Regions from separate parts of the Ensifer sp. ENS11 genome, predicted to be linked through region 3. Evidence: predicted binding sites of a transcription regulator. Region 3 holds the regulator's gene; each other region holds the start of a gene.
The links. The regulator HrcA, encoded in region 3, represses chaperone genes, less so after heat shock. The targets are predictions, from matches to a motif close to GTTAGCACTCNCNNNNNGNGAGTGCTAAC.
Positions count from the first base shown of each region.

Region 1: the regulator HrcA is predicted to act here: its motif matches at 1,901-1,929, upstream of groES (co-chaperone GroES).
Region 2: the regulator HrcA is predicted to act here: its motif matches at 1,489-1,517, upstream of IB264_RS31685 (co-chaperone GroES).

Region 1 is NZ_JACVAN010000001.1:777,971-781,247, reverse strand. Features, by position in the region: gene IB264_RS03680 (bifunctional riboflavin kinase/FAD synthetase) at 1-657, opposite strand, end outside; gene IB264_RS03675 (TIGR01459 family HAD-type hydrolase) at 671-1,519, opposite strand; gene groES (co-chaperone GroES) at 1,988-2,284, shown strand; gene groL (chaperonin GroEL) at 2,347-3,277, shown strand, end outside.
Region 2 is NZ_JACVAN010000029.1:63,679-66,955, reverse strand. Features, by position in the region: gene groL (chaperonin GroEL) at 1-1,072, opposite strand, end outside; gene IB264_RS31685 (co-chaperone GroES) at 1,072-1,434, opposite strand; partial or broken gene IB264_RS34980 (NYN domain-containing protein) at 1,548-1,754, shown strand; gene IB264_RS31680 (complex I NDUFA9 subunit family protein) at 2,295-3,239, shown strand; gene IB264_RS31675 (hypothetical protein) at 3,250-3,277, opposite strand, start outside.
Region 3 is NZ_JACVAN010000001.1:305,588-308,864, reverse strand. Features, by position in the region: gene IB264_RS01580 (D-arabinono-1,4-lactone oxidase) at 1-540, shown strand, start outside; gene grpE (nucleotide exchange factor GrpE) at 613-1,224, opposite strand; gene hrcA (heat-inducible transcriptional repressor HrcA) at 1,388-2,467, opposite strand; gene rph (ribonuclease PH) at 2,627-3,277, shown strand, end outside.

The DNA of each region.
Region 1 (3,277 bases), 470 kb from region 3:
GGGCGGTAGACGCATGTTGGCCGTGGGATAGCCGAGGGTCCGCCCGAGTTTTTTGCCGTCGATTACTTCGGCCTCGACCGTGTAGCGATAGCCGAGCAAGCCGGCCGCGTGAGAAACGTCGCCCTGGCCGAGCAGCGAGCGAATGAAGCTCGAGGAGATCACCGAGGCATTCTCATCGCGGAAGGCGTCGACCAGGGTGACGCCGAAGCCGTTTTCGCCGCCCGCCGCCATCAGAAAGGCGGGACCGCCTTCGCGCCCCTTGCCGAAATGGAAATCGAACCCGGTGACCACATGCGAGGCATGCAGCCACTCCAGGAGCACCCGATGGATGAAATCGGACGCGGAAAGTTCGGAGAAGGTGCGATCGAACGGGTATTCGATGACGGCGCCAAACCCCATGCCTTCGAGGATACGGGCTTTCAGCGGTGCGGGCGTCAGCCGGAAGACCGGCGTGTCTGGCCGAAAGACCGTGCGCGGATGCGGCTCGAAGGTCAACACCAGTGCGGGAACGCCGCGTGCCGCGGCTTCTTCCAGCGCTCGCTCCAGCACGGATTGGTGGCCGCGGTGAACACCGTCGAAATTGCCGATGGCGACAACGCCGCCACGCAGACGCTCGGGCAGCGGGTCGCGGGTTTCGTTGCGATGAAAAACCGTCATCTCGATCTTCCCGTCAGGCGAGCCTGGGCATCCACCACTTCGGCGAAGCACCTTCCTTCCTCAGGAAGGCAGTAAGCTTCGCCTCGTCGGTGCGGCTTTCGTTCATGTATTCTTGCGCGTGAATACCGGCACTGATGTAAAGCAGATCGAAGCCGGCATCCTGGGCGCCCTTGACATCGGTCGGCATACCGTCGCCGACGGCGATGACACGCGACAGATCGAGTGGACCGCGAACGGCCTTGGCTTCCGTCAGCGCGGCACGGTAGATGGAGATATAGGGCTTTCCGGCGATCCGGGCTTCGCCGCCGAGCTCCTCGTAAAGCTTGGCGATGGCGCCGGCACAGGGGATCAGCCGGTGGCCGCGCTCGACCACCAGGTCCGGATTGGCGCAGATGAACGGGATCTTGCGCTTGGCAAGTCCGGTCAGCGTCGCGCGATAGTGCTCCGGCGTTTCGGTTTCATCGTCGTAGAAGCCGGCGCAGACGACGGTCTCTGCATCTTCCGACGAGACGATCTCGGTGCCGAGCCCTTCGAGCAACGGCAGATCGCGTTCGGCGCCGATGAAGAAAATCTTCTTGTCGGCTGCGGCGATCAAGGTGCGGGTCACATCGCCCGACGTGACGATGCGATCATAGGCTTCATCGGGAACGCCCAGCCCGCGGATCTGTACCTTGACGCTGGGGCTTGGCCGGGGAGAATTGGTGATGAGGACAACCGTAAGCCCTGCTGCACGCGCTTCCGCCAGGGCCTCGCAGGCCGACGCAAACGCCTGAACGCCGTTGTGGAGAACACCCCAGACGTCACAGAGCACGACGTCATAGCGCCCTGCGATTTCCCGAAAACTGTTGATCCTTGCGGCCATGCGGGCTTCCTGCAAACTCGGTTTCCGGCTTGCATGGCAAGGAAGGGCCGAGAATACAAGCCTCGCGCCTAGAAAATCGCCGCCATTCCCAAGGATTCGGCGCCCGCCCCTCCCTCATGCCGAGGAGACGGTCCACGGGACATCAGCGTCAGGGCCTGCCGACCCCGAGGCTCATGATAACAACCGGATCGGGCAGCGAGACCAGGCAAATCCTCGATATCGGATCTGCCCAAATTCCGACCGCTTCATGCAATAGGCAGGCAAACGTTCCGGCCCGGCCGCCGTTCGTTGCCTGTCATCAGCCGCCGATAATCATGTCGCCTGAAATTTTTTGAACGGCCAATCCTTGACTCGTCCCGGACCCAGCCTTATCTCGGCCTCGCTAGCACTCGACAAAAGAGAGTGCTAACACCCATCCATCGGGTCGTTGAGCGATCCGTAGTGTCATTTGATCGAGGGATTAGACTAATGGCAAGCACCAATTTCCGCCCGCTGCACGACCGCGTTGTCGTCCGCCGCGTCGAGTCTGAGGAAAAGACCAAGGGCGGCATCATCATTCCGGACACCGCTAAGGAAAAGCCGCAGGAAGGCGAAATCGTCGCTGTTGGCTCGGGCGCCCGTGACGAAAGCGGCAAGGTTGTTGCTCTCGACGTCAAGGCTGGCGACCGCGTTCTGTTCGGCAAGTGGTCGGGCACCGAAGTCAAGATCAACGGCGAAGACCTTCTCATCATGAAGGAAGCCGACATCATGGGCATCATCGGCTGATCTGCCGTCGTCCACACCTTTTCATGACAACCAATGGGCAATGAGCCCGGGAGTTTTCTCAAATGGCTGCAAAAGAAATCAAATTCGGCCGCACCGCGCGCGAAAAGATGCTGCGTGGCGTCGATATCCTCGCTGACGCCGTAAAGGTCACGCTCGGCCCGAAGGGCCGTAACGTCATCATCGACAAGTCCTTCGGCGCTCCGCGCATCACCAAGGACGGCGTATCAGTTGCCAAGGAAATCGAACTTGAAGACAAGTTCGAAAACATGGGCGCCCAGATGGTCCGCGAAGTTGCTTCGAAGACCAACGACATCGCCGGCGACGGCACCACGACTGCAACCGTTCTGGCCCAGGCGATCGTTCGCGAAGGCGCCAAGGCTGTTGCTGCCGGCATGAACCCGATGGACCTGAAGCGCGGCATCGACCTCGCTGTCACCGAAGTCGTCAAGGATCTCCAGGCCAAGGCCAAGAAGATCAACACTTCGGAAGAAGTCGCACAGGTCGGCACGATCTCGGCAAACGGCGAGCGTCAGATCGGCCTCGACATCGCAGAAGCGATGCAGAAGGTCGGCAACGAAGGCGTCATCACGGTTGAAGAAGCCAAGACCGCCGAAACCGAACTCGAAGTCGTCGAAGGCATGCAGTTCGACCGTGGCTACCTCAGCCCCTACTTCGTCACCAACCCGGAAAAGATGGTCGCTGACCTCGACGACGTCTTCGTTCTCCTCCACGAGAAGAAGCTCTCGAACCTCCAGGCCATGCTCCCGGTTCTCGAAGCTGTCGTTCAGACCGGCAAGCCGCTCCTCATCATCGCTGAAGACGTCGAAGGCGAAGCTCTTGCTACGCTCGTCGTCAACAAGCTGCGTGGCGGCCTGAAGATCGCTGCCGTCAAGGCTCCGGGCTTCGGCGATCGCCGCAAGGCCATGCTCGAAGACATCGCCATCCTGACCGGTGGTACCGTGATCTCCGAAGACCTCGGCATCAAGCTCGAAA
Region 2 (3,277 bases), on a different contig from region 3:
AGGTCGTCTCCTCGATCTGTGCCTTGATCTGCTGGATGCGCGCCTGGATGGTCGCTTTATCGCCGGAGCCGTCGATAATCGTGGTGGTGTCCTTCTCGATCAGCACGCGCTTGGCATGGCCGAGCATGTCGAGCGTAACGTTCTCGAGCTTGATGCCGAGATCCTCAGAGATCATCTGGCCGGCCGTGAGGACGGCAATGTCTTCCAGTATGGCCCTGCGGCGATCGCCGAAGCCCGGCGCCTTGACGGCCGCGATCTTCAGGCCACCGCGCAACTTGTTTACGACCAGCGTCGCCAGAACCTCCCCCTCGACATCCTCGCAAAGGATCAGCAACGGTTTGCCGCTCTGCACGACCGCCTCGAGTATCGGCAGCATCGCTTGCAAATTGCCAAGCTTCTTTTCGTGGATGAGGATGTAGGGGTCCTCCAGTTCCACGCGCATCTTCTCGGCATTCGTGACGAAATAGGGCGAGAGATAGCCGCGGTCGAATTGCATGCCCTCGACAACGTCGAGCTCGGTCTCGGCAGTCTTGGCTTCCTCGACGGTGATGACGCCTTCATTGCCGACCTTGTCCATCGCCTTGGCGATCATCTCGCCGACTGTCGCGTCGCCATTGGCGGCAATGGTTCCGACTTGCGCGATCTCGCCCGAAGACTCGACCTTCTTGGCGCGCACCTGGATTTCCTTGACGACAGCAGCGACACCAAGGTCGATGCCACGCTTGAGATCCATGGGGTTCATGCCGGCGGCAACGAGCTTGACGCCTTCGCGCAGGATGGAGGCAGCGAGCACAGTCGCCGTCGTGGTGCCGTCACCGGCGAGGTCGTTGGTCTTAGAGGCCACCTCGCGCACCATCTGCGCGCCCATGTTCTCGAACTTGTCGGCCAGCTCGATTTCCCTGGCAACTGCGACCCCGTCCTTGGTGATGCGCGGCGCGCCATAGGCCCTGTCGATGACAACATTGCGGCCCTTGGGGCCCAGCGTCACCTTGACGGCGTTGTTGAGCAACTCGACACCGCGCAGCATGCGATCGCGCGCATCAGTGGAGAATTTGATTTCCTTGGCAGACATTATGTTCGTCCAGTTCGGTCTTGAGATTGCGGGGTTGGAAATCGACTGTCAGGCAGCTTTCTCGGCCGCGACGGTCTTTCGACGACGCCCATGATGTCGGGCTCGTTCACGATCAGGGGTTCCTCGCCGTCAATCTTGAAATCGGTACCGGACCATTTGCCAAACAAAATCCTATCACCGGCCTTAACGTCGAGCGGAATCAGCTTGCCGCCTTCATTACGGGTGCCTCGACAAACGGCGATCACTTCGCCTTCCTGCGGCTTTTCCTTGGTAATGTCGCGAATGATGATCCCGCCCTTGGATTTGAGATAGCCTTGCGCGCGCCGGATGACGGCGCGGTCATGGAGTGGACGGATTTTCATAGAGATTCTTTCTGCTGCCGGCACATAGGGCGGCTGCAATCCTTACATAGCACCTTTGGCACTCGATTGATAGGAGTGCCAAGAAATAGCCGTTAAGGCTTTGAGGGGTCAGTTCCGGCTTCACACGCCTGGCGTCGCGGATCCGCGAGCAAGGCACCGATGTTTTCGGCTTCAGCGAGCAAAAGACGCCGGGGAGCCTCCGTCAGGCATGCCGCAGGTTCATCTACACGGAAAACCTCCTACCGATCGCCGCGTCAAATGGTGCGGAATCGGCTCAGACGCCCACTCCGCTCCAGCAGCCGAACGCCGCGACGCCCTTGGGCTTCACGTGGAGCCGATAGCAAACTGCTAGTCGCGCGAACTGGCGGATCGAGCGAGTTCGCCGGCGACATCGGGGGGCACCAGTTCAAGGGCTTTTACGAGCGAACCAATGCGATCGACGGTTTGGCTGCGGTCCGCCGCGCGGAGCATATCCGGGCTCTCGGGCAGCCATATTCGTCTCCTTCAGCTTATAATATAGAACGTCGCCCTTCAGCCAATGGCAATTGACGACTTGCCATCTGCCTACCATTCGGCACTATTAATCACTGATGCCTCGCGATTAGACCATCTCCCTCGCGCTCAGCGTCATAGCAACGGTCGCGACAGACCCCTTCATTAATTCGTTCTATTGGGGACGGTTGCGGAACGGATGCAAATTGGAAACGTTTCCTCAAATCGGCCGTGGAATGAACCCCTGCCGTAAGGTGGTAGCCAGCGGGATTCGCGCAACCAGAAACACTCATTCCGCCCAAGTCCGATTACTAACGGGAGAACGCGACTGACGACCCGCTGCTGGTCGGAGAACCTTAGAGAGCACGATGGCTAACCAACATGGTCGAAATGATTTAGCCGGCGCGAACATTGTGACAGTGTTCGGCGGAACGGGCTTCGTTGGGCGGCGGATCGTGCGCAGGCTTCTGGATAAGGGTATCGATGTACGTGCCGTCTCGCGTCATCCCTCAAAGAACACGTTGGACAACGCCTCCGATAAGAAGCCATCTCAGCAGATCGACGCTGACATACTGGTTCCATCCTCGATCGTCGCTGCCGTGGCTGGATCTCGCGCTGTTGTGAATGCGGTCAGCCTTTATGTCGAGCGCGGTAAGGAGACCTTCGAGCGTGTCCATGTAGAAGCCGCAGCCGCTCTGGCGACCGCTTCGCGGGATGTCGGCGTCGAGACGTTCATCCAGATTTCCGGCATCGGATCGGATCCGAATTCCCGTTCGAATTACATCCGGGCGCGGGGTCGCGGTGAGGACGTGGTGAAGGCGGCGTTTCCAGGCGCGGTGATCGTCCGTCCCGCTGTCATGACGGGCCTCGACGATGCGTTCATCACAACGATCGCGAGGCTGGTATGCCTCCTCCCGATCTATCCGCTGTTCGGCGAAGGGAGCACTCGGCTGCAACCGGTATATGTCGAGGACGTGGCGGAGGCTGTGAGCCGCTTGGCTCTGGGTCAGAATCCCACGGGTGCATCGATTTTCGAGTGCGCCGGTCCGCGCATTTATTCGTATCGGGAACTCGTTCAGAAGGTCGCCATTCAATTCAAGGTGCGAACCAGGCCGGTACCTGTGCCATTCGCGGTATGGAACATCTTGGCGGCGGCTACGGAGTTTCTTCCCGCGGCGCCGCTCACGCGCAACCAAGTTGATCTCATGCGTCGTGACAATGTCGCGGCAAGCGATCTGCCGGGCCTGGAAGAACTGGGCATTGAACCCCGCAGCGTCGAAGAGGTCGTCCGCATGCTCGCGCACGCGGCTTGAGTCCGAACCCTCAATGGAACCGTTGCAAACCGAGCGTC
Region 3 (3,277 bases):
GCGTCGGTTTCGACGACGGACAAGACGTCCGACGTCTGCGAGATGAAGGTGATCGACATCACCGACCGGCCGCCGATGGAGCAGGGGTTCGAGAAGATCGCCTATTCCTCGGAGATCTATCCGATCGAGTATGTGCCGAACTTCCACGAACTTGAATATGCGGTGCCCATCGCCCACGGCAAGGAGGCTGTAAAAGCTGTGCGCAAGCTGATGCTGGAAAAGCACCCGACCTGCATCTACCCGATCGAATACCGCTTCACCGCAGGCGACACCGGCTGGATCAGCCCGTTCTACGAGCAGGATTCGATCACGCTTTCCGTCTCGGGCGAGCCGGGCACGGACTATTGGGAGTATCTCAAAGACGTCGATACGATCCTGCGCCAATACGGCTCGCGGCCGCATTGGGGGAAGCTGCATTTCCTCGGCGCGGAGGACGTGACTGCGCTCTATCCACGATCCGGCGATTTCCGGGCATTACGGGCGAAAGTCGACCCGGAGGGCCGTTTCCTCAACGATCACCTGCGGCAGTTGTTCGGTTGATATGATTGCCGAAAACAAGAAACGCCGCGCATCCGAGTGGACGCGCGGCGTTGAAATGGATCAGACCGCAGCTCAGGCCGCCGGGCTGTCGCCTTCCGTAGCTGCCGCCTTCGGGCCGCCCTTGGATACGCCGACCATGGCCGGGCGCAGCACGCGGTCGCCGATGGTGTAGCCGGCCTGAACGACCTGCAGCACCGTGTTGTTCGGCACGTCGGCGTTCGGGATTTCGAACATTGCCTGGTGGAAGTTCGGGTCGAACTTCTGGCCTTCCGGCTCAAGCTTCTTCACGCCGTGACGTTCCAGCGCCGACAGCATGGCGCGCTCGGTCATCTCGACACCTTCGATGAGGGCAGTAAGGCCCGCTTCTCCGGCTTCCTTCGCTTCAGCCGGGATGGCATCGAGCGCACGGCGCAGATTGTCGGAGACGGCGAGCATGTCGCGGGCAAAACCAGCAACGGAATAGGACTTGGCATCCTTGACGTCGCGTTCGGTGCGGCGGCGCAGGTTGTCCATTTCGGCGGCGAGCCTTAGATACTTGTCGCGCAGGTCGTTGTTCTCAGCCCTTGCAAGCTCCAGCGGATCGGGCTCGGCAACCGGCGCCGCTTCCACAACCTCGGGCGTATCGTTGACTGCCTCGTCGGTCGCGGCAGCTTCGTGTCCGTGCTTGTTTGTTTCGTCGGTCATGACGTTCTCCGGTGTTCGTCTGTCTTGTCTTCCGCATTCCGACGCCCGCGCGCAACGATGGCCGCATGGCGTAAAATGCCCAGTGACTGGATTTGATGCCGATATCGAGGTTTAGGGCCGAAAAATCAAGGGTTCAATGCTGCCTGTGGCCAAAAGCGCCTGATCAGCGCGAAAGCCGCGACATCAACTGCGCGGTATAATCGACCATCGGCACGATGCGCGAATAGTTGAGCCGCGTCGGACCGATGACGCCGACGGCGCCGACGATGCGATCTTCACTGTCGCGATAGGGCGCAACGATCAGCGACGAACCGGACAATGAAAACAACTTGTTCTCCGAACCGATGAAGATCCTGACACCCGGGCCGCTCTCTGCGAGGTCAAGCAGCTCGATCAGGCTGTCCTTCTTTTCCAGGTCGTCGAAGAGCATGCGCAGGCGGTCGATATCCTCGGTTCCCTCCAGGCCCTCGAGCAGGTTGGCCCGGCCGCGAACGATCAGCCGTGCCGGCTTTTCATCGCCCTCGTTGCCCGACCAGATCGCCAGTCCACGCTCGACCAGTTCCTGGGACAGGGCATCGAGTTCGCTGCGCACGGTCTGCTTGACGGTTTCGAGCTGCGAGCGCACCTCGCCGATCGTCTGGCCGGCGAGATGGGCATTCAAGAAGTTCGCTGCTTCCGTCAGTTGCGAGCTCGTCACGCCGGCGGGAAGCTCGATGATGCGGTTTTCGACCTGGTCATGCTCGCCGACGAGCACGGCCAGCGCCTTGGTGGGCGCCAGCCGGATGAATTCGACATGCTTGAGCACCGGATCGTTCTTGGCGGTGATCACGAGGCCGGCGCCGCGCGACATGCCCGACAGCATCTGGCTTGCCTCTGCCAGCAGCGTATCGACCGGCTGGGCATGGTCGCTCAACCGCACGTGCCGATCGATCGAAGCACGATCTTCTGGGGAGAGATTGCCGACCTGCATGAAGGCGTCGACGAAGAAACGCAGGCCCGTCTGCGTCGGCAGGCGGCCGGCGCTGATGTGCGGCGAATAGATCAGCCCGAGATCTTCGAGGTCGCTCATCACATTGCGCACGGACGCCGGCGACAGCGACATCGGCAGCAACCGCGAAAGGTTGCGTGAGCCGAGAGGCTCTCCGCTGTTCAAATAGGTTTCGACGATGCGACGGAAGATTTCACCGGAACGCTCGTCCAGCGCCGCCGCGATATCGGTCACTCCGGGATTGCGCAGTACCATGTCGCTCCATGTTCGCAGGCCAATCCTGCCGCCGGAAATATAGTGATCCCCGCGCCCGATAGCAAAAGGGAAAAATCGCCCCGATCCCCGGCTGTCCACCGGTTCCCTTTGGCTGCGCCATGCTCTAGAAGGCTCACCAGATACGATAGGAGTTTGATGATGCGGCCATCCGGCAGAAAAATCGACCAAATGCGCAAGGTTTCGTTCGAGCGCAATTTCTCCAAGCACGCGGAAGGCTCCTGTCTGGTGCGATTCGGCGATACGCACGTGCTGTGCACAGCCAGCCTTGAGGAAAAGGTTCCGGCCTGGCTGCGCAACGGCGGCAAGGGTTGGGTGACGGCCGAATACGGCATGCTGCCGCGCGCCACCGGCGAGCGCATGCGTCGCGAAGCCTCGAGCGGCAAGCAGAGCGGCCGCACCCAGGAAATCCAGCGCTTGATCGGCCGGTCGCTGCGCGCCGTCGTCGATCTGCCCGCACTCGGCGAACGCCAGATCTCGATCGACTGCGACGTCATCCAGGCTGATGGCGGCACGCGCACGGCCTCGATCACCGGCGCCTGGGTGGCGCTGCATGACTGCCTGAAGTGGATGGAAGCCCGCAACATGGTGAAGGTCGAGAAGGTCCTGAAGGACCATGTCGCCGCCATATCCTGTGGCATCTTCGCCAACCAGTCGATCATCGACCTCGACTACCTCGAAGATTCCGCCGCCGAGACCGACGCGAATTTCGTCATGACCGGCACCGGCGGCATTGTCGAGATCCAGGGCACGGCCGAAGGCAAACCCTTCAGCGAAGCGGAATTCGCAAGC